Regions from separate parts of the Alkalihalobacterium sp. TH-98 genome, predicted to be linked through region 3. Evidence: riboswitches for the same ligand, from Rfam matches in the RefSeq annotation. Region 3 holds a riboswitch; each other region holds the start of a gene.
The links. A riboswitch is a leader RNA that binds a small molecule or an ion and turns the genes downstream of it on or off. The one in region 3 is predicted to bind thiamine pyrophosphate.

Region 1: another riboswitch for thiamine pyrophosphate. It lies ahead of thiC (phosphomethylpyrimidine synthase ThiC); the one in region 3 lies ahead of thiE (thiamine phosphate synthase).
Region 2: another riboswitch for thiamine pyrophosphate. It lies ahead of AC2VNP_RS17295 (acetylornithine deacetylase); the one in region 3 lies ahead of thiE (thiamine phosphate synthase).

What each region holds. Positions count from the first base shown of each region.
Region 1 covers NZ_JBYCKM010000009.1:226,403-234,339, forward strand. Annotated here, with positions in the region: gene AC2VNP_RS04365 (ion transporter) at 53-886, shown strand; gene AC2VNP_RS04370 (amphi-Trp domain-containing protein) at 909-1,187, opposite strand; gene AC2VNP_RS04375 (aspartate kinase) at 1,345-2,715, opposite strand; TPP riboswitch at 3,228-3,339, shown strand; gene thiC (phosphomethylpyrimidine synthase ThiC) at 3,533-5,287, shown strand; gene AC2VNP_RS04385 (hypothetical protein) at 5,381-5,719, opposite strand; gene AC2VNP_RS04390 (ABC transporter substrate-binding protein) at 5,804-6,817, opposite strand; gene AC2VNP_RS04395 (methyltransferase domain-containing protein) at 6,801-7,904, opposite strand.
Region 2 covers NZ_JBYCKM010000045.1:341,239-349,175, forward strand. Annotated here, with positions in the region: gene AC2VNP_RS17275 (ABC transporter substrate-binding protein) at 1-276, opposite strand, end outside; gene AC2VNP_RS17280 (ABC transporter permease) at 273-1,025, opposite strand; gene AC2VNP_RS17285 (ABC transporter ATP-binding protein) at 1,022-1,798, opposite strand; gene tenA (thiaminase II) at 1,788-2,468, opposite strand; gene AC2VNP_RS17295 (acetylornithine deacetylase) at 2,506-3,798, opposite strand; TPP riboswitch at 3,931-4,033, opposite strand; gene aceA (isocitrate lyase) at 4,652-5,941, shown strand; gene rraA (ribonuclease E activity regulator RraA) at 6,104-6,583, opposite strand; gene dapD (2,3,4,5-tetrahydropyridine-2,6-dicarboxylate N-acetyltransferase) at 6,829-7,551, shown strand; gene AC2VNP_RS17315 (aspartate aminotransferase family protein) at 7,621-7,937, shown strand, end outside.
Region 3 covers NZ_JBYCKM010000027.1:130,935-138,871, forward strand. Annotated here, with positions in the region: gene aspA (aspartate ammonia-lyase) at 1-171, shown strand, start outside; gene AC2VNP_RS11080 (YqgU-like beta propeller domain-containing protein) at 320-1,441, shown strand; TPP riboswitch at 1,508-1,611, shown strand; gene thiE (thiamine phosphate synthase) at 1,771-2,403, shown strand; gene thiS (sulfur carrier protein ThiS) at 2,403-2,600, shown strand; gene AC2VNP_RS11095 (thiazole synthase) at 2,605-3,390, shown strand; gene thiO (glycine oxidase ThiO) at 3,405-4,514, shown strand; gene thiD (bifunctional hydroxymethylpyrimidine kinase/phosphomethylpyrimidine kinase) at 4,549-5,346, shown strand; gene AC2VNP_RS11110 (hypothetical protein) at 5,477-6,067, shown strand; partial or broken gene AC2VNP_RS11115 (DUF1385 domain-containing protein) at 6,084-6,761, shown strand; gene AC2VNP_RS11120 (MTH1187 family thiamine-binding protein) at 6,837-7,169, shown strand; tRNA gene AC2VNP_RS11125 (tRNA-Gln) at 7,226-7,300, opposite strand; gene comGA (competence type IV pilus ATPase ComGA) at 7,400-7,937, shown strand, end outside.

The sequences.
Region 1 (7,937 bases), on a different contig from region 3:
AATCATTAAGTTGTAGAAAATAGATGATAAAGAGTAGTTTTGGAGGAGAGAGATGGCTTCACAACAAGCTAAAGAAAATAAACAACCGAATCGGATTTCGGAATACTGTGCAAAAATAGTTGAACATAAAGCATTTACTACTACGGTCATTACATTTATTATTATAAACGCCATTGTTGTAGGGATCGAAACATATCCTAATGTCTACCAAACGTATACAAGTTGGTTTTACTATGCTGACATTACCCTATTGTGGATTTTTACAATAGAGATTGCCCTAAGGATGATTGCTGCCCGTCCCACCTACACTTTCTTTAAAAGCAGCTGGAACTGGTTTGATTTTCTTATTGTTGCGGCAGGACATATTTTTGTAGGTGCACACTTTGTCACCGTTTTACGTATCCTGCGTGTTCTTCGGGTCCTGCGAGCTATTTCCGTTATTCCTTCTTTACGAAAATTAGTCGATGCGCTCTTATTAACGATTCCAGCACTAGGGAATATTATGATTTTAATGAGCATTATCTTTTATATATTTGCGGTTACGGGAACGATGTTGTTTGCTGAAGTGGCACCTGAGTATTTTGGAAATTTGCAATTATCCTTATTAACCTTATTCCAAGTAGTTACTCTAGAATCGTGGGCTAGCGGGGTTATGCGCCCCATCTTTGCAGAAGTAGCTTGGTCATGGATCTACTTTGTCCTCTTTATCCTTGTCGGTACCTTCATTGTATTTAACTTGTTTATCGGGGTTATCGTAAGTAATGTTGAAAAAACAAGTAAAGACGAAGACGACAATGATGAGGTCGAAATGAAAAATGAGGTACGAGAGCTTCGTAAAGAAATTGCTGAACTTAAAAATATAATGATTAAGATGAACAAAAGCTGAGGAAACCCCCTCAGCTTTTGACTTATTTTATCCCCATTTTATTTGGGCCTGTTTCGCCTTCCACCCAGTCAAACTCAATCTCAAACGAATGCTTGTCCCCTTTGGTCGAGTATTCATATTCTACTTTTAGACGTTGCGACGGTTTCACTTGCACTTCTTCATCACCTTGCATAAAAACGAACTGACCTTCTTCTCTTAGTTTTTTCGCAATCACTTCTAATACGTCGGCAAAATCACTTAGATTTTGTTGTTCTTTATGTTTTAAGATAATTTGAGTTGGTAATTTTCCTACTTCATTCATCCTTGTTTCCCCCTTTTATCCTCGTTATTCTTATTATAAGCTATTCCTTGCCTATCTTATGTGAACGATATTTGACTAAACGATTGTTAATTTATATGAAGATAAAGAAAGGTGCAAATCACTTTATGATTTGCACCTTTCTAACTTCCATTAAAGTTTATTCAATTGACTCGTCCGCTGAGCCAAAAAATTCATCATATAGGGCACGAACAGCTTTTTCCTCATCTTCATGGCGAATACCAAATACTAAGCTGACTTCTGAAGAGCCTTGATTAATCATTTCAATATTTACATTAGCATTGGCAAGTGCCGAAGTTGCACGTGCTGAAAGACCGATCGTATTGTGCATCCCTTCGCCAACCATCATAATCATGGAAAAATCACGCTCTACATACACATCATCTACATCTAACTCTTCTCGAATACGAGTAATGATGCGATCTTCTTTCTCCCCATCCAACTGACACTGTTTTAAAATAACAGACGTGTCATCAATTCCAGATGGGATATGTTCATAAGAAATGCCCTCTTCTTCAATAATTTGAAGTAACTTACGTCCAAAACCGATTTCGCGGTGCATTAAGTACTTCCGCACATATAGCGTGCAAAATTCCGAGTCACTTGCAATCCCGATCACTGGATTTAACACACAAGCACGTTCAGCCATAATCATCGTTCCACGAGCTTCTGGATTATTTGTATTTTTTATACAAACAGGAATGGACTGACGGAATGCAGGCATTAGTGCTTCATCATGAAATACTGAAAAACCAGCATATGATAATTCGCGCATTTCACGATACGTCATTTTCTTAATGTTCACAGGATTTTCAACGATCTTTGGATTGGCTGCAAATACCGAATCAACATCTGTGAAATTCTCATATAAGTCCGCCTTCACTCCTGCAGCTAAAATAGATCCTGTAATATCTGATCCACCTCGAGGGAAAGTAACTAGTGTTCCTTCTTTTGAGTATCCAAAAAATCCTGGAAAAACGATCACACCTGGACGTTCCCTTAATTGGAACAAATGTTCATAGCTTTCCGGAAGAACTTGAGCGTTCCCGGGTTCATCAGACACTAATAATCCGGCCTCATTTGGATTTACATATTGCGCTTCAATTCCGGTGCTTTGAAAGTAAGCCGCGATTAACTTTGCATTATTGTCTTCTCCACTGGCTTTCATTTGATCGATGAATTTTCCTTCATGGGAAGTGTCAAAAGCTACTCTTGCTTGTAAATCCTCTTTAATCGTTTCTATAATATCTGCTGACAAATTGAGATCTAATGCAATCTCTTCATAACGGCTTACAACAGCTAGTAGAGCATTTTCAACGTCACCTTTTTCTACCACGGCATCGGCTAACTGAATAAGTAAATCCGTAACCTTTGTATCGGTTGCTTCCCTCTTCCCTGGGGCTGAGACAACCACAAATTTTCTCTCTTCGTTCTCGGCAATGATTGAAGCCACTTTACGAATTTGCTCTGCGTTAGCCACTGATGTTCCACCGAATTTCGCTACTCTCATCTCGTTTCTCCAACTCCTATAAAGTTTTTTTCTGTTCCCTTAATATTTCAATAATTCATAATTTATCATAGCCCTTGCCTGTTTGCAAAGTTGAATAAATTGGATATTGTAGGCTGTGTAAGGATATATCACCAACTGGTTTATTCAACCTTCACATCCTCCCCTTTCACGCTAATCGATAGAAAACCCTCCCATATGGTTGGATTTTCATGTGACAGTAACACTTCACAGGAATAAAGAGCTAAAATTAACAAACAATATTCGATATTTCTCAGCAAAATCCCTTCTCGCCAGAACCTTATTCATAAATTATTCGTAATTACTTTTTTTAAGATGTAACCATCCAGCAAACTATTTTCATTCTTCACTTCCTTTAGTCAGTTTTTGAAACCAACATCACATATAGGAATTAAAAATTAGGACTCATCATGAATAAAGCTACAAGAAAAAAAGGAAAATAGATCCAATTAACTGTTTTCTTTTCCTAAATATTGTGTTAATTTAATAGTACAACTGAAGAAAACGGGAGCTCCAAAGCAAGGGGCTGAGAGGACAACTGATACTGTTGTCGACCGTGAACCTGATCTAGGTAATGCTAGCGGAGGGATTTTGTAGAATTCTTATGTCCATTCGACCGCTTTCTTGCGGTCTTTTTATTTTTATAGTGCACATTATGAAAAATAGACGACTGTATAACAGTCGGATAACACCATAATGATTGCAGCTATAAAAATGGATGACATTCTTATATTATCTTCCCCTCCTCCATGATCGGTTCTAACATCCAGAACTTAAATCAAACTTAGGAGGATCTTTTATGTCAATTCTTAACCCATTTCTAAACAGTAAGAAAGTGTATGAGAAAAGCAGTACAAACGATACGATTGCTGTTCCTTTTCGTGAAATTGAACTAAGCCCAACCTCATTTAATGGAAAAGAAATACCTAATGAACCGTTTAGAGTATACGATACGACCGGGCCTTACACTGACTCTACATATCATGCAGATGTCAGAAAAGGACTGCCAGAATTACGCAAACAATGGATTTTAGATCGTGGCGACGTTGAATATTATGAGGGTCGTAATATAAAACCTGAGGATAATGGTTTTATTGATATTGAAAAAACAAAAGCTGTGGAAGTATTTAATACAACAAGCAGAAAACCAGTACGAGCGAAACAAGGAAAAAATGTAACCCAACTTCACTATGCTAAAAAAGGAATCGTCACACCTGAAATGGAATTTATTTCAATTCGTGAAGGTTTAGACCCTGAATTTGTGCGTTCAGAAATAGCGAGTGGAAGAGCAATTATTCCATCCAATATTAATCACCCTGAAAGTGAACCAATGATTATCGGTCGTAATTTTCACGTGAAAATTAATGCGAATATTGGAAACTCAGCAGTCAGTTCATCTATAGAAGAAGAAGTCGAAAAAATGACTTGGGCTATTCGCTGGGGTGCCGATACAATTATGGACTTATCCACAGGAAAGCATATACATACAACAAGAGAATGGATTATTCGAAACAGTCCAGTCCCAGTAGGTACAGTGCCTATTTACCAGGCCCTTGAAAAAGTGAATGGAGTAGCTGAAGACTTAACATGGGAAGTTTACCGAGATACATTAATAGAGCAAGCAGAACAAGGAGTAGACTATTTTACGATACACGCCGGGGTGCTACTCCGATATGTACCACTTACAGCTAATCGTTTAACCGGTATTGTTTCTAGAGGTGGTTCAATTATGGCTGCATGGTGCCTTGCCCACCATCAAGAAAACTTTCTCTATACTCATTTTGCTGAGATCTGTGAAATTATGAAGACGTATGATATCGCTTTCTCATTAGGTGACGGTTTGCGCCCAGGCTCAATTGCTGATGCTAATGATGAGTCCCAATTTGCTGAACTGGAAACACTAGGAGAATTAACGAAAATTGCTTGGGAACATGACGTTCAAGTAATGGTAGAAGGTCCTGGACATGTACCCATGCACAAAATCAAAGAAAATATGGATAAACAACTTGATATTTGTCATGAAGCACCTTTCTATACATTAGGTCCACTCACTACTGATATCGCACCAGGGTATGACCATATTACTTCAGCGATCGGTGCGGCGATGATTGCTTCTTACGGAACAGCCATGCTTTGCTATGTAACACCAAAGGAACATTTAGGGTTGCCGAATAAAGACGATGTTCGTGAAGGTGTTGTAACCTATAAACTTGCTGCACACGCAGCTGATTTAGCGAAAGGGCATCCAAATGCCCAACGACGAGACGATGCACTTTCAAAGGCTCGCTTTGAGTTTCGTTGGCGAGATCAATTTAACTTATCTTTAGACCCAGAAAAAGCAATGAGTTTTCATGATGAAACCCTTCCAGCAGAAGGCGCCAAAACCGCCCACTTCTGTTCAATGTGCGGGCCTAAGTTTTGTAGTATGAAAATCTCTCATGATATTCGTCAAACCGCAAAAGAAAAAGGAATCGATGAACATACTTTACTCAAAGAAGAAATGGAAAAGAAATCTGAAGAATTCAAGGAACAAGGAAGTAAAATATATAGATAATAAAAAGAAGCTGATTCATAGATAACTAATCTATAAATCAGCTTCTTTTTTGTAAAGGTCCGGTAATGTAAATGACTTAAATCCACAGCAAAATTATTGCCATTCCCCGTCGCGGTCCCACTTTCCTGAACGAAGACCAACAGTTTCAAGTAATAGAGAAATCAATGACCTTGGTTCACCTATTAATGAATTTTCTGTACAGCTTGACTCTGGTCTATACTCCATATCAAGCGCATCTTTTAATGTTACTTCCTCTAAAAAGTTCGTAACATCTGCTTCATTAAAGCAAGGAGGAGAAACATAGACGTTAAGTGAATGATCTACTATCATTCGAGCATTAGCTGGTGCGACTTCTGTCGTTTTAACCAATGATCCAATTAAAGCAAAAAGTATAATAAAAACAGAAAGCAATATAGAAATTTGTTTGTTCATTTTTTCATGCCTTTCATCTAGCTCGTAATCTATTATTTATTCTAGTACGAAATCATCAGATGAGCAATGAACAACGCTTGAACTTTATTTATATAAGCCATTCACCAAAATTTCCAAAGCATAAGGTGCTCGAATCCCTTCTGCTGCTGCAGATAATGGAATTACAATAAAATTCTCATTTTTAATAGCTGTAACATCTTCTAGTGCCGGATGACGCAGTAATGTATCTTTTTTCTCTTCAGCCGACGTTTCACCATAATCAACAATGATGATTATTTCAGGATCTCGATCCACTACTTCTTCCCAGCTTACTTCTGCCCAGTTTTTATCGATTTCACTAAATATATTTTCTGCTCCCGCTAGCGTGATTAACGAATTTAAAAAATTTTGTGCCACTGTAAAAGGTGCCGTATCTCCGCTATCAAATACAAATACTTTCTTCTTTTCTGTTACCTCTGGAATATTTTTTTGAATTTCAGATAGTTCTTCTTCCATCGAAGCAATTATTTGTGCTCCTCTTTCTTCGACGTTAAAGATACGTGCTATATTTCGAATATCTGAATAAATATCATTAATTGTCGGGCCAACTTTACTAGAAGACTCATGTAAGTATGCATTGATGCCAAACTCTTTTAATTGTTCAACAGTACCAATATTATCCTCGCGAAATGCACTTGCCCACCCTGCATAAGCGAAATCAGGTTCTTCTGCTAAAAACACTTCTTGCGATGGGTATCGATCCGAAAGAACTGGGATTGACTCATAAGCATCCTTAAATTCTGGTAAGACGGCATCATCTAAATATGCGGTTCCCACCATAAATTCTTCTAATCCAAGAGCTAGCATCACTTCAGTTACGTGTTGGTTTAACGTAACTGCACGCTTAGGTGCTTCAGTGAACACTAACAGCTGCTCATTATTTTCGATTTCAAATGATTCATATTCATTTTGGTCGACCTTTTCAACTTCTTTAACTTGAGGACTATTCGTTGTTGTCACCTCTTCGTTTGTTCCCGTCTGCTGCCCACATCCAACTAGCAGTGTGGATGTAAGTATAATAGCTGATAAGATCGATTTCATTTTATTGATTTTTTTCATATTCATTCTCCTTATTTTTTAATTTAGCAATAATTGTCCAGCGATTACTTACTTGATAATCTGTTACGTCTCCTCGAATGGGAATTGGATAACCCCCATTTGTCCAAACCTCCTCTTTAAAAGGTTCTAGATTACGTTGGAATTCATTTATACTCCCATCAAGAGTTTCATCTCTTCTTAATACCGCTTCAGCTCTTTTTTTAGCTAATTGAGGTATTAATGTTGTTCCCCTAATACGTTGATAACTAGTTTGATAATTTTCGAACATGTCGATTACTTCAAAGCCTTCTGCGTTTAATAGATAGCACATTTCCCTAGGAAGTATTAAACTATACTCCCGGTCTACTTTATATCGAGAAACTTCATTGTTTTGTTCATATGTTTCATAGGTTATCGTTGTTTCAAATGTCTGTCGGTTTAAGAGAGTTACGCCCTCGGTTGTCTTATAAATTCGTTTCTTCCCCCATTGTTTACATTGACTTACCTTCCAATTTCTCTCATTCGGTGGAATGATAAGGTCAACTGCTACTAAACCACTATCTACAAGATGTTTTTTCACGTTTGCCAATACTTGCAACTGTTCATCAGGTAACAGAAAGTGTTGTAAGAAGCCTTCTGTTAGTAGAATATGGCTAAATTTGATAGAAGAATTGATATCTAATGCATTCTTTTGTATTAAAGTTAACTTAGACACATTTCTTAACCTTTTTCGTTTCTTTTCAGCTATTTCGAGCATATCTTCACTCGTATCGAGCCCTGTTACATCAACTCCCTGAACAGCCAATTCATACGCGATTCTGGCTGTCCCAACTCCTAACTCTAATACACAAGGTTCAGGAGTAGTATTAATCATTTGTTTAAAGAATTCGACACCACTTTTTCCAGTAAAAAGATCGAAATACTCGGCTTCAAGGCCAATATAAGGTTGAGTGATTTGTCTTTTATGCCGATCCCCCTGCATACCACAGCGGTTACAAAGCGACCCAGCTAACTGTTCAAATGGTGTTCCGATTGGAATTCCGTTTTTCGTATCACCATTTCTTTCTTCATATTGAAATCCACAAAAATTACATTGATATTCGCCCATTCTCTCCTCCTAATTATTTGAAACAATAGGCCT
Region 2 (7,937 bases), on a different contig from region 3:
AGGATCTGTTGGGTTGGCAGGGAACACAATCTTTACATCTAATCCTTCTTCTTCAAAGTAACCTTCCTCTAATGCCGCGTATAAATAAGAGTGGACAGCATTTGGATACCAATCGAGCATAATATCAATACTAGTCAATTCTTCTGTTTCAGTTGTGCCTGTTGGATCTCCAGCAGTTGCCTCTTCGGTTTCTTCTTGTTGTTGATCACCAGCACCACACGCTGCTAAGCTTAATGCGGTTGCAAGAGAAAGAACAAACATCGATAGTTTTTTCATGATTTTTTCCTCCATTTAAGTAAATAAGTTTCGAGTGCTTTAACGATTAAAAATAAAGTAATGCCAAGAATTGATAACCAGACAATCGGGGCAAAAACGCCGGCGCCATCAAATTGGGTCATCATTCTGCGGCTAAAATAACCTAAACCTGCATTAGCTCCTAACCATTCACCGATTGCTGCTCCAATAACGCTTAAAGTAACAGCTACTTTTAAGCCAGAGAAGAAATACGGCAGAGCAGTTGGAACTTGAATTTTAAAAAAAGTTTGCCAGCGCCTAGCTCCCATTGTTCGTAATAAATCGATATGATCTTTACTTGTAGATCGAAGACCGTCAAATACGCCAATCGTTATTGGAAAGAATGTAATAAGAACAGTAACAACCACTTTACTCCAAATGGTATAGCCAAACCACAACACGAAAATAGGTGCTAGAGCAATAATGGGTATGGTTTGAGAAGCAATCACAATAGGAAAAAATGTTTTTTCAGCAAGTGTGCTCATGTTCATCCATACGGCTAAGCTAACCCCAAAAACAATCGAGATAAACAGGCCAATCAGTATGACTTCTAGTGTTGCAAGTAAATGGACTTTAAAAAGAACGTCATGCAATTCAACCATCTTCGCTAGTATTAATGTAGGTGATGGTAATATAAAAGGTTTATTCACCTGATTTGCACCTATTTCCCAACCGATAAGCAGCAGGAGTAAAAGGACGACTGAACTTGTATAATGCTTTAATTGTTTCATAGTTTCACCTGCTGCCGTAATTCCCTTAGTAATTCACTTTTAATTGTTGCGAGTTCAGGCGAAAGTAAGTCTTCTATTTTTCTAGGACGCGACAGTGGCACTTGTATTTCTTTAAAAGTAGATAGTGGCGATTGCGAGAAAAGAAACACACGGTCTGATAAAAATAATGCTTCATCTACATCGTGAGTAATAAAAATAACTGTTTTTTCAAGCTTCTGCCATTGATCTAGAAGCCATTCTTGCATGGATAGACGTGTTACTGCATCTAGTGCACTAAAAGGTTCATCAAGAAGTAACAGGTTCCCTCCGCCAAGCATGGCCCGCAAAAAAGAGACTCGTTGTCTCATTCCTCCAGACAGCTGATGGGGATAGTCATATTCATGTCCTTTGAGCCCGAATTCTTCAAGTAACTCCAAAACCTGTTCTTTTTTGTCTTTTTTAGTAAATCCATTAATTTCAAGTGGTAGAAACGCATTATCAAGGATATTACGCCAATCGAGTAGCATATCTTGTTGGGGCATGTAACCGACTTTGCCTAAGCGTTTCTTTTCCACTTCTCCATACAGAGAAATTGAGCCTTTTGTCGGTTGTTCCAGCCCTGTTATCAATCTGAAAATAGTGCTCTTGCCAGATCCACTCGGTCCTAATAAACTAACAAATTCGCCACCTTGGATGCTTAAAGATAATTGGTCAAGAATGGGTGTTACCTTTTCTTTCTTTTTTCCTTTATAGGAAAATGAAACACCGTCAAACGATAAGACATTATTGCTCATCATCTGTTGGCCACATCTGTAATTTGTAAGACATATCCCAGAACATATACTCATAGCGACTTGTATTTAGAAAAATTTCTTCAAGAGCCGTTAGTTCGGCTTCTGTTCTTCCTCCTGCTAGTTCATTCATTAAATTGATAAGCCAATCAGCTAGTTCCCCAAACTCCTCAGAGGCGTACATCTTTACCCATTCACCGTATGTTTCATTTTCAAGTGCTCCAGGAATTTTACTTAACTCAGTTCCAATCTCATAATAACTCCAAGTGCACGGCAGGACAGCGGCAACGAGGTCTGCTAATGAACCGCGTTGGGAAACATTTAGCATATAACCACTGTAAGCTAGAGTAGTTGGAGCGGCTTTTGTTGCTTCAAGTTCTGCCTCACTAATTCCAAGACGACGTGCATATTGACGATGTAAATCCATTTCTACATTTAATGTAGAGTCTAGTAATTTTGCAAAGGTTGACATCGTTTTAAGGTCAGTTCCTTTAAGGCTTCCTAATGCAAATAAACGTGCATACTCAATGAGATACAAGTAGTCTTGTTGCATAAAAAACTTAAACTTTTCAATATCTAACGTACCGTGGCCAATTCCTTGAACAAACGGATGGTCATGGCTTTTTCTCCAAATCGGTTTTGCTTTTTCGTATAAACGATCTGTAAATTGCATTAAAATCACTCCTTGATTTTTTTGTTCGTATACGCCACTAAACAGGTACTTCCATCTTTCTGGTATGACACCATTCGTAAATGAATAGTGTCATTACTTTTGTAAAATGAACGAGTTGATCAATTGAAAGTTGTTCGTTTACGGCATGGGCATGCTCGAGCTTTCCAGGTCCATAAATAACGGTAGGAATGCCTGCTTCTCCAAGCCAGCCTCCATCTGTTACTGTGGGGGACATTCCGACTGTCGCTTTTTCATGAAGGACAGACTGATGAACATGTGCCAATGTTTGAAGGCCGGCGTGCTCTTCATCAATTGCAAGAGAAGGGAAGATTTCACCGCGATCTTCAATCATTGATGTTCCACCCCAACGAAATGTTGGGAGGTTATCTCGAAGCCACGGGTCAGCTTTTGCGACATTAAGGATATGTTCCTCAATTTCTTTTGCAATCTCTTCATGGTTTTCATTTGGATAAAAATGTACAGTAATCCATAAGGAGCATCGATCAGCAATGAATGCTGCATGACGTCCACCTTCAATAACAGCTGGATTAATCGTTGTCATTCCAGCTGGGAATCCAGGGAATGATTTTGTAACTGCCCAATATTGCTCAAGATCTTTTAACCCTTCAATAATTTTTGTCATTTTTTCAATGGCACTTGCTCCAAATAAACCACCACCGGCATGTATCATACTTCGGCGGTTTGCATCATGAAACGTTTGTGCACTTTGTATTGTAATCCAGCCAGTAATGACTCCGCCTTGTCCTTGGATTTGGCAGTCACTCGTATCGACTACGACAGCGAAATCGGCATCATACCCTTTTTTACAACACTCAAGTGTTCCTGCCTCACCAACTTCTTCACCGATGACCGATTGGAAAGTAAGGTCTCCAGGAAGGTCAACCCCAGCTTCTTTTAATAGCTTGATAGCGAATAAAGCGCCAGCGAGGCCGCCTTTCATATCAGCAGCTCCACGCCCGTATAAGATATTATCTTTTACAACTGGGGTGAAAGGATCTTGATCCCAGTTTTCACCTTCTTCAATAGAGGCGACATCAATATGACCATTAATAAGGAGGCTATTAAATTCTGTAGAATTTGTTCCAGCTAAAACTCCAACTACATTTGGATCACCTTCATACACATCCCACTTATCAATCGTGAACCCTAATTCCTGTAGATATGTAGCAATGAATTCTTGTGCATCAGCAGTATTTCGAGCAGGTGGGCTTGGTGTTTTATAGCGAATTAATGTTTTGGCTAGACCAACAAGTTCCTCTTTTCGCTCATCGATTTGATGAAGTAGTAGATCAATAGATGTTTTAGTCAACAGACTCACTCCTTTCAATATTAAAATGAAACACTGACCGTACTCCAAAATAGCATAAAAAAACCACTTCCTATAAAAGGGAAGTGGTTGAATAGTCAGTTACGAACTAATGGTTCAACATTGCTCATTCGCTGTTCCGACTATCCACTTCCCTCCGCTAGTATTATCTAGATCAGGTACAAGGGTTTAGGCATTTGCCAGTCTCAGCTTTTAAAAAGCACCCCTAGTGGATATTTCATAATAAAATTATTTATATTGCTATTCTGAGTACAAAATTAACACACTTACAGTAGAAACTCAACCGAAAAATCTGAAAGTATTGAAACTATAAAGTCTTATGAAGAATATCTGTCTCATAACAGTTTTGTAGGTTAGTTTATTTATGTAACAGTTATGATGAAAATCCGAGTATGAGGAGAGCATTAGTGACCTAAAATTATTATTTTTTACTAGACGGGCTTTATCTTGAGTAATTGTTTTATGGTTTTTAAGAAAGTTGCTTATAGTTAAGGCGTTCATCAGGAATATAAGAGTATTTCAGGACAATATGTATTTTAACTAACAAGTTAAAAGATTGAATATTACGACTATTTATAAAAGATTTAAAAAATGAAAAAAAGTGGTTGAGTTTTCTAATTATCTGTTATATTATAAAACTGTAAACAACAAACTGTAGTAATACAGAAAAGAAGTAAAGAAGTTGGGGTCAGTGATTGAGACCTATTATTATCTAAGATTTTGGTCAACTAGTAATCAACTATTCTCTATAATCAAACTTACATAGCATTGATCAACTAGAAATAATACCTCAATCATAAATTAAAATTTTCTTAAGAAAAGGGAGATGGAGATTATGGCAAAAGTAAACATTCAAGAAGAAGCTAAGAAATTACAAGAACAGTGGGATAATGATCCACGTTGGACTGGTATCGAGCGTCCTTATTCAGCTGAAGAAGTAGTTCGTTTACGCGGTTCTGTTCAAATTGATCATACATTAGCACGTTTAGGTTCACAAAAATTATGGAAGCTTGTAAATGAAGAGCCTTATGTAAATGCACTTGGTGCACTTACTGGTGGTCAAGCGGTACAACAAGTTAAAGCTGGTCTAAAAGCAATCTACTTAAGTGGATGGCAAGTAGCTGCTGATGCTAACCTTGCAGGTCACATGTATCCTGACCAAAGTTTATATCCTGCAAACTCAGTACCACAAGTTGTTAAGCGTATCAACAACTCTTTACAACGTGCTGATCAAATCCAACATATGGAAGGCGAAGGCGAAGTTGATTATTTCGCACCAATCGTAGCTGACGCTGAAGCTGGATTTGGTGGACAGTTAAACGTATTTGAACTTATGAAAGGTATGATTGAAGCTGGTGCATCTGGTGTTCACTTTGAAGACCAATTAGCTTCAGAGAAAAAATGTGGTCACTTAGGTGGTAAAGTACTTATCCCTACACAAACAGCTGTACGTAACTTAGTATCAGCTCGTCTTGCAGCAGACGTTTCTGGTGTACCAACACTAGTAATTGCTCGTACAGATGCTGATGCAGCTGACTTAATTACAAGCGACATCGATCCATTAGATGCTCCATTCATTACTGGTGAGCGTACTCCAGAAGGTTTCTTCCGTACAAATGCTGGTATCGATCAAGCGATCGCACGTGGTCTTGCTTATGCTCCATATGCTGACCTTATCTGGTGCGAAACTTCTAAACCAAGCCTTGAAGAAGCGAAGCAATTTGCTGATGCTATTCATGCAAAATTCCCTGGGAAAATGCTTGCATATAACTGCTCGCCTTCATTCAACTGGGAAGCTAACCTTGACAAAGATACAATCGAAACTTACCAACAAGAACTTGGGAAAATGGGATACAAATTCCAATTCGTTACACTTGCTGGTTTCCACTCTCTTAACTACAGCATGTTTGAACTTGCTCGTGGCTATAAGACTCGTGGTATGGGTGCTTACTCTGAGCTTCAACAAGCTGAATTTGCTGCTGAAGAGCATGGTTACACAGCTACTCGTCACCAACGTGAAGTTGGTACTGGTTACTTCGACCAAGTATCTCAAACTGTATTTGGTGGTACTTCTTCAACTACAGCTCTTAAAGGTTCAACTGAAGAAGCACAATTCCAAAAGTAATAAGTTATATAGCGGTTTTCTAACAAAACTCTCTCATCAATTTAAATATAATTTTGAAAGGCTGGCTGCAAATTGTAGTCAGCCTTCTTTTTTTTCTTCTAAAGGCGTAAAAAAACGAGCACATGCCATGTGCTCGTTCTGTTATTAATTTTGTACCAAAGTTTAGTCAATTTTCTTTTCCGCTATTAATATGCCGTCGCTGTCTGCGTAAACATAATGGTTAGGTTCCCAGTTCACTCCTGCAAATTGTACAGGGACGTTTGTATCGCCTAGACCTTTTTTGATACTGCGAATAGGATTTGTTCCAATTGCAAACACTCCAATATTCATTTCTTTAATTTGTGCAGAATCGCGAATGCAGCCATTAATAATAACTCCCGCTAAATTTCGTAAAACAGCAATTTCAGCTAGGTTATCACCCATTAAAGCGCATTTCTTAGATCCGCCACCATCAACTACGAGGACACTTCCTTCAGGAACTTCTTGAAGAGCTTTTTTGACTAATACATTGTCTTCGAAAACACGTACAGTACAAATCGGTCCTTCAAACGTTTTTTTCTGACCCCAAAATTGAAAGATTGGTTCAGCGAGTAGTAGTTGATCTCCATGTGCATCGTGTAAGTCAGCAGTTTGTATTGACATAATTTCTCCTCCTAGACTATTGATGAATAAATATTCGTCATATCCTATTAAAATTCCTGCTTTTTTGATAAAGAATTTCAAACATGTAGAGAATTTTTTTATTAATGTGGGATGTTATAATAGAGGTCTGTTAGCTTTTTTGGTACAATCATACTATCGGAAAAATTCGTCATGTGTTTATGATACAGAACGACATTTTTCTCATACTTATTTAAAAAGATAGAAAATTATTGGAGGCTTAAACTATGAAAATGATGGATGCAAATGAAATTATCTCTTTTATCTCAAATAGTGTGAAAAAGACACCAGTTAAAGTACATATTAAAGGTGATTTAGAAGGAATCGACTTTGGTTCTGAAACAAAAGCATTTATTACAGGAAATGTAGGGGTTCTTTTCGGAGAGTGGAAAGAGATCGAAGCTGCAATTCAGCAAAATGAAGCAAAAATTGAAGATTATGTAGTAGAAAATGATCGTCGCAATTCAGCGATCCCATTACTTGACATGAAAAATATCCAAGCTCGTATCGAGCCGGGTGCAATCATTCGTGACCAAGTTGAAATCGGTAATAATGCAGTCATTATGATGGGTGCAAGCATTAACATCGGTTCAGTTATCGGCGAAGGCACGATGATCGATATGAACGTTGTAATGGGTGGACGTGCTACAGTTGGGAAAAATTGTCATATTGGCGCAGGGTCAGTATTAGCAGGTGTAATTGAGCCACCTTCTGCAAAACCAGTTGTAGTTGAAGATGATGTAGTTGTTGGAGCTAACGCAGTAATTCTTGAAGGTGTTACTGTTGGTAAAGGTGCAGTAGTAGCTGCAGGGGCAATTGTTACGGAAGATGTTCCTCCAAATACGGTTGTTGCTGGAACTCCAGCTCGTGTAATTAAAGAGATTGATGAAAAAACTAAAGGGAAAACTGAAATTAAACAAGAATTACGTCGCTTAAACGAAGATAACTAATCAACTACGGCATTCATTGAGCTTCCCGCTTGATGGATGCCTCAATTCTATCTAAAAGGAGGGCCACTCATGACAGATTGGCAAAGCCTTGATCAACAATATATGATGTCCACGTATAATCGTTTACCGATTACGATTGAAAAAGGTGAAGGAAATCATCTTATTGATACGGAAGGAAAAGCCTACCTTGATTTATTTACCGGCTTAGCGGTTAATGTACTCGGTCATTCTCATCCAGAGATAGTTAAAACGATTAAGGAGCAAGGTGAAAAGTTTTTACATATTTCAAACGTGTTTTTAAATCAACCAGCTATTCAATTAGCGAAAACGTTAGTTGAGCAGTCAATTGACGGAAAAGTTTTCTTTACGAATTCAGGGGCTGAAGC
Region 3 (7,937 bases):
GGTTACGAAACAGCAAGTAGAATTGCTAAAGAAGCCATCCAAACCGATCGCCCTGTCCGAGAAATTTGTATAGAGCGGGGAATTCTTTCTGAAGAAGAACTAAATGAAATTTTAGACCCGAAAGAAATGACTAACCCAGGAATAGCAGGTGCTAAGTTTTTATATAATTAAATTAAGTAAAGGGTGCATTTGCACCCTTTTTATGTCAATTTGATGGACGAACTTTTATTTTATTGAGCATATATATGAAACATGTAATAATGGAAATTATTCTTTGTCTGTAATAAGAAGAAATATGTAGTTTTAAACGGAGGTTCAAATGAAAAGTAAATCTCTGTTCTTCGTAATAACTTTCCTTGTAATATTTAGTGTCGGATGTATTACGAAAGATGAAGGACTAACTCACCACGCTCAAAAAAATGTCAATTTGATAGAGAAGAAATTAGATTTGTTAACGAAAACAGATTTACAAACACCACTTCAAGTAAATCCATACAGCTTTGTTGAAATAAGTGAATGGTACGATAGTGATACGGTTCTCTTATTAAAAGACGAAAATGCAACTTCCTTCATAAACAAAGTGAATCTGAAAACAGGTGAAATTAGTGATTTTTTTCAGACCGAAGAACCAATTTTCTCGGTAGAAGCAAACTATGACCACTCATACTTTGCTATCCAGACTTCGACTTACGATTTAAGCTCTCCTCTTTACTTTATTAATTCAGAAGGACAGATGGTTTATAAATTAAGTGACATTGGTGAAGAATATTCTCTTTTTTGGAGTCCTTACAATTCTGATGAACTCATTATCATTTCATTTCTTCCAGACTGGGAGTTTGATGTGTATCAATTAAATCTTAGTGAAGGAAGATTGGCACAGCTAAAACTAGAGCAAACCTATTTTCAGTGGTTGTCTAAAGATGAAGTTGCCTTTCTAGAATGGTCTTCTTTTGCTCCAAGTTTTTTCGCTCCAATATATAAACACAACTTAGTGTCAAACACAACGGAAGAAATTTTAGAGGACGTCATTGCATTTTTTACATTTGGAGAAAATGTTCTTGTCGCTATTTCAGTCGAGTCGCTGGAGGCTGAGCAATCCATTTATCAATTTTATCAAAATCAAGATCTTAAAGCTCAACTTGAAATTCCGACGTTAAATACATACTCAGAGCAGTGGTGGATCCCTTTTCATCAATATGATGATAATGAGCACTTCTTTTATTATTTAAGACCGATGTACAGCGGTGATTTTTTTGGTTACGACGATCCTTTTGAATTAACTCAATTTAATGTTGAGAATGGTACTGAAGAGAAAATAATAGATGTGGATCTGCAAGCGCCGCTCAATTTGTCACCAGATGGAAATTGGATGTTGTACGGAAACCAATTTGAGTGGTTGATTGATCTATCTAATAAAACGATTCATTCACTAGTAGAGTAATGAACCTGTGCTTTTCAGTTGTAATCTATAAAAAATATGTCATAATGAAAAAAGAGAAAATTTAATAAGAGTGACTAGGGGTGCCTGTAACAAGGCTGAGAAAAAGGATATCCTTTTACCCTCGAACCTGATCTGGTAATCCCAGCGTAGGAAAGTCGAAGAATTGATTAAACATCAATATCTAACCGTAATCCGTCGTTGGATTGCGGTTTTATTTTTACTTGTTTTGAAAGCAGCTAGCTGCGGTATTTTATAGTTTTGCTTTGTTTAAGCATAGTAGATCTTTTAATTGTCATTATTCTTTAGTCAGTGAAAGGAGACATCAAGAAATGAAAGATTTTAAACTCTATACGATTACTGGTGAAGAGTTTCACCCGAATCGGGATTTAGTAACGGTAATAGAACAAGCTATATTAGGTGGATCAGACATTATTCAATTACGTGATAAAACCAATTCAAAAAAAGTTGTTTTTGAAAAAGCAAAGCAATTACGAGAGTTAACGAAAAAATATGGGGTTACATTTATAGTAAACGATCATATTGATGTAGCACTCGCAGTTGATGCTGATGGGATTCATATCGGGCAAGATGATTTACCGATAGGAGAGGCAAGAAAAATTGTTGGAGAGAACAAGATTATTGGCCTATCTACCCATGCGATTGAAGAAGCTCGAGAGGCTGAACGAGCAGGAGCAGATTATATTGGGGTAGGACCGATTTTTCATACGAATAGTAAAGTAGATGTAGTGGACCCCGTTACTACGGATTACATTCGTCAAGTGGTACAAGAAATTACGATACCTTTTGTTGCTATTGGTGGAATTAAGCTTCATAACGTCGATCAAGTATTAGAGGCAGGGGCTACACGTATTTGTGCAATTAGTGAAATTGTAGGAGCAGAAGATGTTCAATCTGTATGCCAACAGTTTATCGAAAAAATAAATCAAAAGGTGAAATTATAATGGAAATTTATGTGAATGGTGAAACGGTAGAGTTAGAAGTAAGTACACTAGCGGATATTGTTAAACATTACGGGCTTGAAAAAAATTTAGTGGTTACTGAAGTGAATGGAGAAATCATTGATCGAATCAACTGGGAGGCTACCATCGTTGAGCCAGGAATGAAAATTGAATTAGTCCATTTTGTAGGAGGAGGATGATCATATGAACAACAGCAAAGACAAGTTAATCATTGGTGGAAAAGAGTTGTCTTCTCGATTTTTTATTGGAACCGGACGTTACCCAAATCCATTTGTACAAAATGAGGCTATTAAAGCATCTGGTTCAGAAGTCCTGACGTTTGCGATTAGGAGAGTTAATCTAGAAGCCCCTGATGAAGATGCAATATTACAACATTTAGAAGGACAAACATTCACGTACTTGCCTAATACATCAGGAGCCAAAACAGCTGAAGAAGCAATACGAATTGCACGTTTAGCAAAAGCAAGTGGACTAAGTGACTGGATTAAGGTTGAGATCAGTGTTAATGAGAAAACATTACTACCTGATCCAATTGAAACTTTAAAAGCAACGGAAGTTCTTGCTAACGAAGGTTTTGTGGTACTGCCTTATACTTCCGATGATCCTGTATTATGTAAAAGATTAGAGGAAGCAGGGGCTGCGGCTGTTATGCCTGGTGGTGCACCAATTGGAACAGGTTTAGGAATTTTAAACCCCTATAATATTTCGTTAATCGTTGAAGAGGCTAATGTACCGATTATTGTAGATGCTGGGCTGGGCTCTGCGAAAGATATTGTTCAAGCGATGGAACTTGGCGTAGACGGTGTACTAATGAATACACCTGTTGCAAAAGCAAAAGATCCAGTTAAGATGGCTACTGCAATGCGCTATGCTATTGAAGCTGGTCGAATGTCTTATTTAGCTGGTCGAATTCCGCAAAAACGCTATGCAACAGCAAGCAGCGCCTACGAATCGTTGATCTTGAAATAGAAAGAGGAATGTAAATGGGAGAACGGATTGTTGTACTAGGCGGGGGTATTATCGGACTTGCAACCGCTTTTGAATGTCAGAGACGCGGACATGAAGTGGTTGTTTTAGAAAAAGTAGCTTGTGGTGGACAGGCTTCAGGAGCTGCAGCTGGAATGCTTGCTCCATTTTCTGAGATAGGAGAAGACCCTGATGATTTTTTTAGACTTTGTCTTGAGAGCTTAAAACTATATCCGAAATGGCAAAAAGAAGTAAAAGAAGTTTCGGGAATGGATTTTGAATACACGAACTCAGGAAGTTTACATTGTGTCTATCATGAAGCAGATCTTTTAGCGCTTGAAACGAGACAGCAATGGCAAGGTCAGTTTGGCGCGAAAGCAGAAATTCTCTATGGCGAAGACTTATTTAAGTTAGAAAAAGAACTTTCCCGAGATATGATTGCGGCGATGTATTATCCTGAAGAGAGTCATGTATATGCACCAGATTATGTAAAAGCTTTAGAAGAAGGCTGTCGTAAATTAGGTGTAAAGATTTATGATTACCTTGAAGAAGTTACTTTGCATAGTTGGCAGTCTGAAATAACGATTGTAGCAAAAGATGGACGAACATTTTCGGGTGACCGCTTGGTAGTTAGTAACGGTGCTTGGGCAAAAGAATTAGAAACCGTATTCGATCTAAGTATTCCAGTGTATCCGATTAGAGGACAAATCTGTGCTTACAATATCCCGGTAGGAAAAGTTAATCATATTATATATACGAGTCAAGGATATTTAGTTCCTAAAGCGAATGGTACGCTTGTTAACGGCGCGTCAGAAGATATTGCTGGATTTGATACGACGGTTACTGAAAAAGGAATTCGCAGATTAACCAATTGGAATAAAAATGTGTTGCCTTTTCTTGAGAATGAAGTACCCTTTCATACATGGGCTGGTTTAAGGCCGGCTACACAAGATGGTTACCCTTTAATTGGTACGTTATCCAATTCGCCAGAAATTATTTTTGCGGCAGGACATTATCGTAATGGTATATTATTAAGCCCTGTAACTGCTCATATCGTTGCAGATCTTCTTGATAAAAAACAGGAGATTGTACCGCTAACATCGTTTTCTCCAGAACGATTTAGTTAAGCGGGAGTCAACAATCTAGGAAGGTGAAATAGTTATGAACAAAGCACTTACAATTGCAGGCTCCGACAGTGGCGGTGGAGCGGGTATACAAGCCGATTTAAAGACGTTTCAAGAATTAGGTGTATTTGGTACTAGCGTTATTACAGCGTTAACTGCTCAAAACACATTAGGTGTCCATGGGGTGTTTCCACAATCTATGGAGGCTATTGAAGCTCAACTTGATGCTGTGTTATCTGATATTGGTACGGATGCAGTTAAAACAGGAATGTTATTTTCAGCTGAAATTATTGAGCTTGTTGCACAAAAGCTAGAACATTATCAAGTAAACAATCTTGTGGTCGATCCTGTAATGATTGCAAAAGGTGGTGCATCACTATTACAAGATGCAGCTGTTGAAGCTCTTGTTACGAAGCTGCTTCCACTTGCAACTGTTATTACACCTAACTTACCTGAAGCAGCGAAAATATTAGGTGTTGAAGAAATGACAACGTTACAAGAAATGGAAATCACTGCGAAGAAGTTACATGAACTCGGACCAAAGTATGTTGTGTTAAAAGGCGGGCATTTACAAGGTGATGAGAAATCTACGGATATCTTGTATGATGGAGAAAATATTACTCTTTTAGAAGCGGAACGGGTTAGTACGAAAAATACTCATGGAACAGGTTGTACGTTTGCAGCGGCAATTGCAGCTCAACTTGCAAAAGGGAATGAAATAACTGTTGCTGTGCAAACTGCAAAGCAATTTATTAGCGCAGCAATTACTCATTCTTTGTCAATTGGAAAAGGAATTGGGCCGACTAACCATGCTGCCTATCGATTAAATAAATAAAAATTACTTGTTGGCTGACCTTTAGGAGGATTTCCTTGGTCAGCCTTTAAAATTTCCTAGGAAACGATGGACAAATATTCAAAACTTAGAGACAATATCAATGTATATATTAATGTTAAGGTGGTTGTTTATGTTTAGAGGAAATGCTGCTGTTATCATATTACCGCTTCTATTAATGGGATTTATTTTTTATGGAGGCTACCATTATCTAAATACGTCAGACCAACTCACAAATGAAGAATTAGACACAGTTATGTCTCTTGTTGTAGAGGCTAGTTCAAGTGGTGATAAACATACAATCAATGGTTATTGGGATTGGAAAGAAATGCCTGTTGATGGTGTGCTAGGTCATGATTATATTGGCGTAAAATTTGTTGATGAAGAACATGATTCGATCGATCCTCAATTGATTAGCGGGTCAAAACTAGAATTATTACATGGTGAACAAGTGATTTTTGAAACAGAAGGAACTCTTGTAGCTGACGGCATTATTTTCGAGTTTCCAAATGAAGTGCAAGAACATATCGGTTATGGGAATAAGGGTTCCTTTGAGATTGTATTAGGTAGTGCACTCTATTCAGGTAACGAGGTATCTATTAGCTATCTCCATACATGGGAGGAGCATGGGAGTTTCTCATTTGAACATGCTCGTTTTTCAAATGTAAATATTGATATTGAACATTGGATTATCGAGCGTTTTACGACTATTCCAACACAATGAGAAAGGATTGGACAACATGATTAAAGGTTTGTCCTATCAAAATGGGATCTTTTTTATTGGAAAAGAATATGTAGCTTGTGCTTATAACAACAAGGGTAGAATATCAGATTGGGTAAAACCGCTTAATCTTACCACTATATTTATAATGTCTAGACAAGTTTTTACATCTTTGCCTTGGATGTTTAAATTGTTAACCATTGTTTTTATGGCACTAATATTTGTACCAAAAATCTTAATTGCTTTTCTAGATGTTATAACGTGGAGAGGTTTGCCGTATTACTCTTTCTTTTATTATATGTTTGGTACACATTTTATGTTTCCGACAACTTTGAAAAAATATCATGGAGCAGAACATAAAGTCTTTAGTGCTCGCGGGGTAATAAAGCAGTCACGACTTTATCAAATCCGAAAAGCCGCGATAACTAATCGCTACTGTTCAACGAATACTGTTGTCATTTATTTTAGTTCGGTAGCATTACTTTGGTTATTATTAATTCCCTTTCTTACAGGAGCACAGGCTCTTATGTGGGCTTCTTATAGTGCACTTGTCGTTGTAATTTTTATCAATCGAACATTTAATAAAAGGTTTATGCGAATCGTAAGTAGATATATTATAGCTGTATCTTACTTTCTACAGAAGCATGTAACAACGACTGAGCCTGAACGAGTTCATTTACTGACAGCAATCCGTTCATATCGAAAATTGGCGCTGCAAGAATTTCCTGAACTGATTAAGGAAAAAAGGGTAGTAAAGAAGGAGGAGAAAAAAGTGGCTATAGTAGATGTAACTATTATTCCAATTGGTACAAATTCACCAAGTGTAAGTCATTACGTGGCGGATATACACCGAGTTCTTGAGAAGTATGGTGATAAAATTAAATACCAACTAACACCAATGAGTACCCTTATTGAAGGAGAATTACCTGTACTTTTTGAAGTCATTCAGGCAATACATGAAGTTCCGTTTGAAGCGGGTGTTCAACGAGTGGCTACAAATATTCGGATTGATGACCGTCGTGATAAAGCATCATCCCTTGAAGGAAAATTAGCGTCTGTTAATAACAGACTAAATGAGAAAAACACTACTGAAGAAGAGAAATAAGAAAAATGAGAAAAACACCTCCAAATCATTTGATTTGAGAGGTGTTTTCTTATGTATGGCTGGGCTAGCAGGATTCGAACCTACGCATGACGGAGTCAAAGTCCGTTGCCTTACCGCTTGGCTATAGCCCATTGCAACCGGTTGACAGTAATTATTATGTACGGCACGAAATAAAATATACAATTTTTTTATAAAAAATTTACTTTAAAAAATATAAGTTCGATAGTATTGTGAAAATTATAGGGATCAAAGGAGGTGAAAATATGGAGGAAATCGAGTTTAAAAGTTCCTATATTCTAAATGAAGCTGCAAGAAGAAAGGCCAGCGATATACACCTAGTGCCAAACAGAGCGGATGCCTATATCTATTTTAGAATTCACCAAAGCTTACAGTTTTTCGAAAAAATATCAGTAAAAATTTGTGAAAAACTCATTAGTCATTATAAATTTTCAGCTGGTATGGATATAGGCGAAAAAAGAAAACCCCAAAATGGCTCCTTAGAATTTATATTCCAATCAAAACGTATAAGTCTACGCCTTTCTACAATCCCCACGCCATTTCAAGAAAGCTTAGTCATAAGACTTCTTCCCCAAGATGAAACTTTAGCCCTTGAACAACTCCCTTTATTCCCTAATGACTCTTCAATTTTAAAACAACTGATAAAAAAAAGAAGTGGCCTTATTATCGTCACAGGGCCAACCGGGTCAGGGAAAACAACCACGTTATATTCGATGATGTTAGCAGCAAAACAATCCAAACCTTTAAACA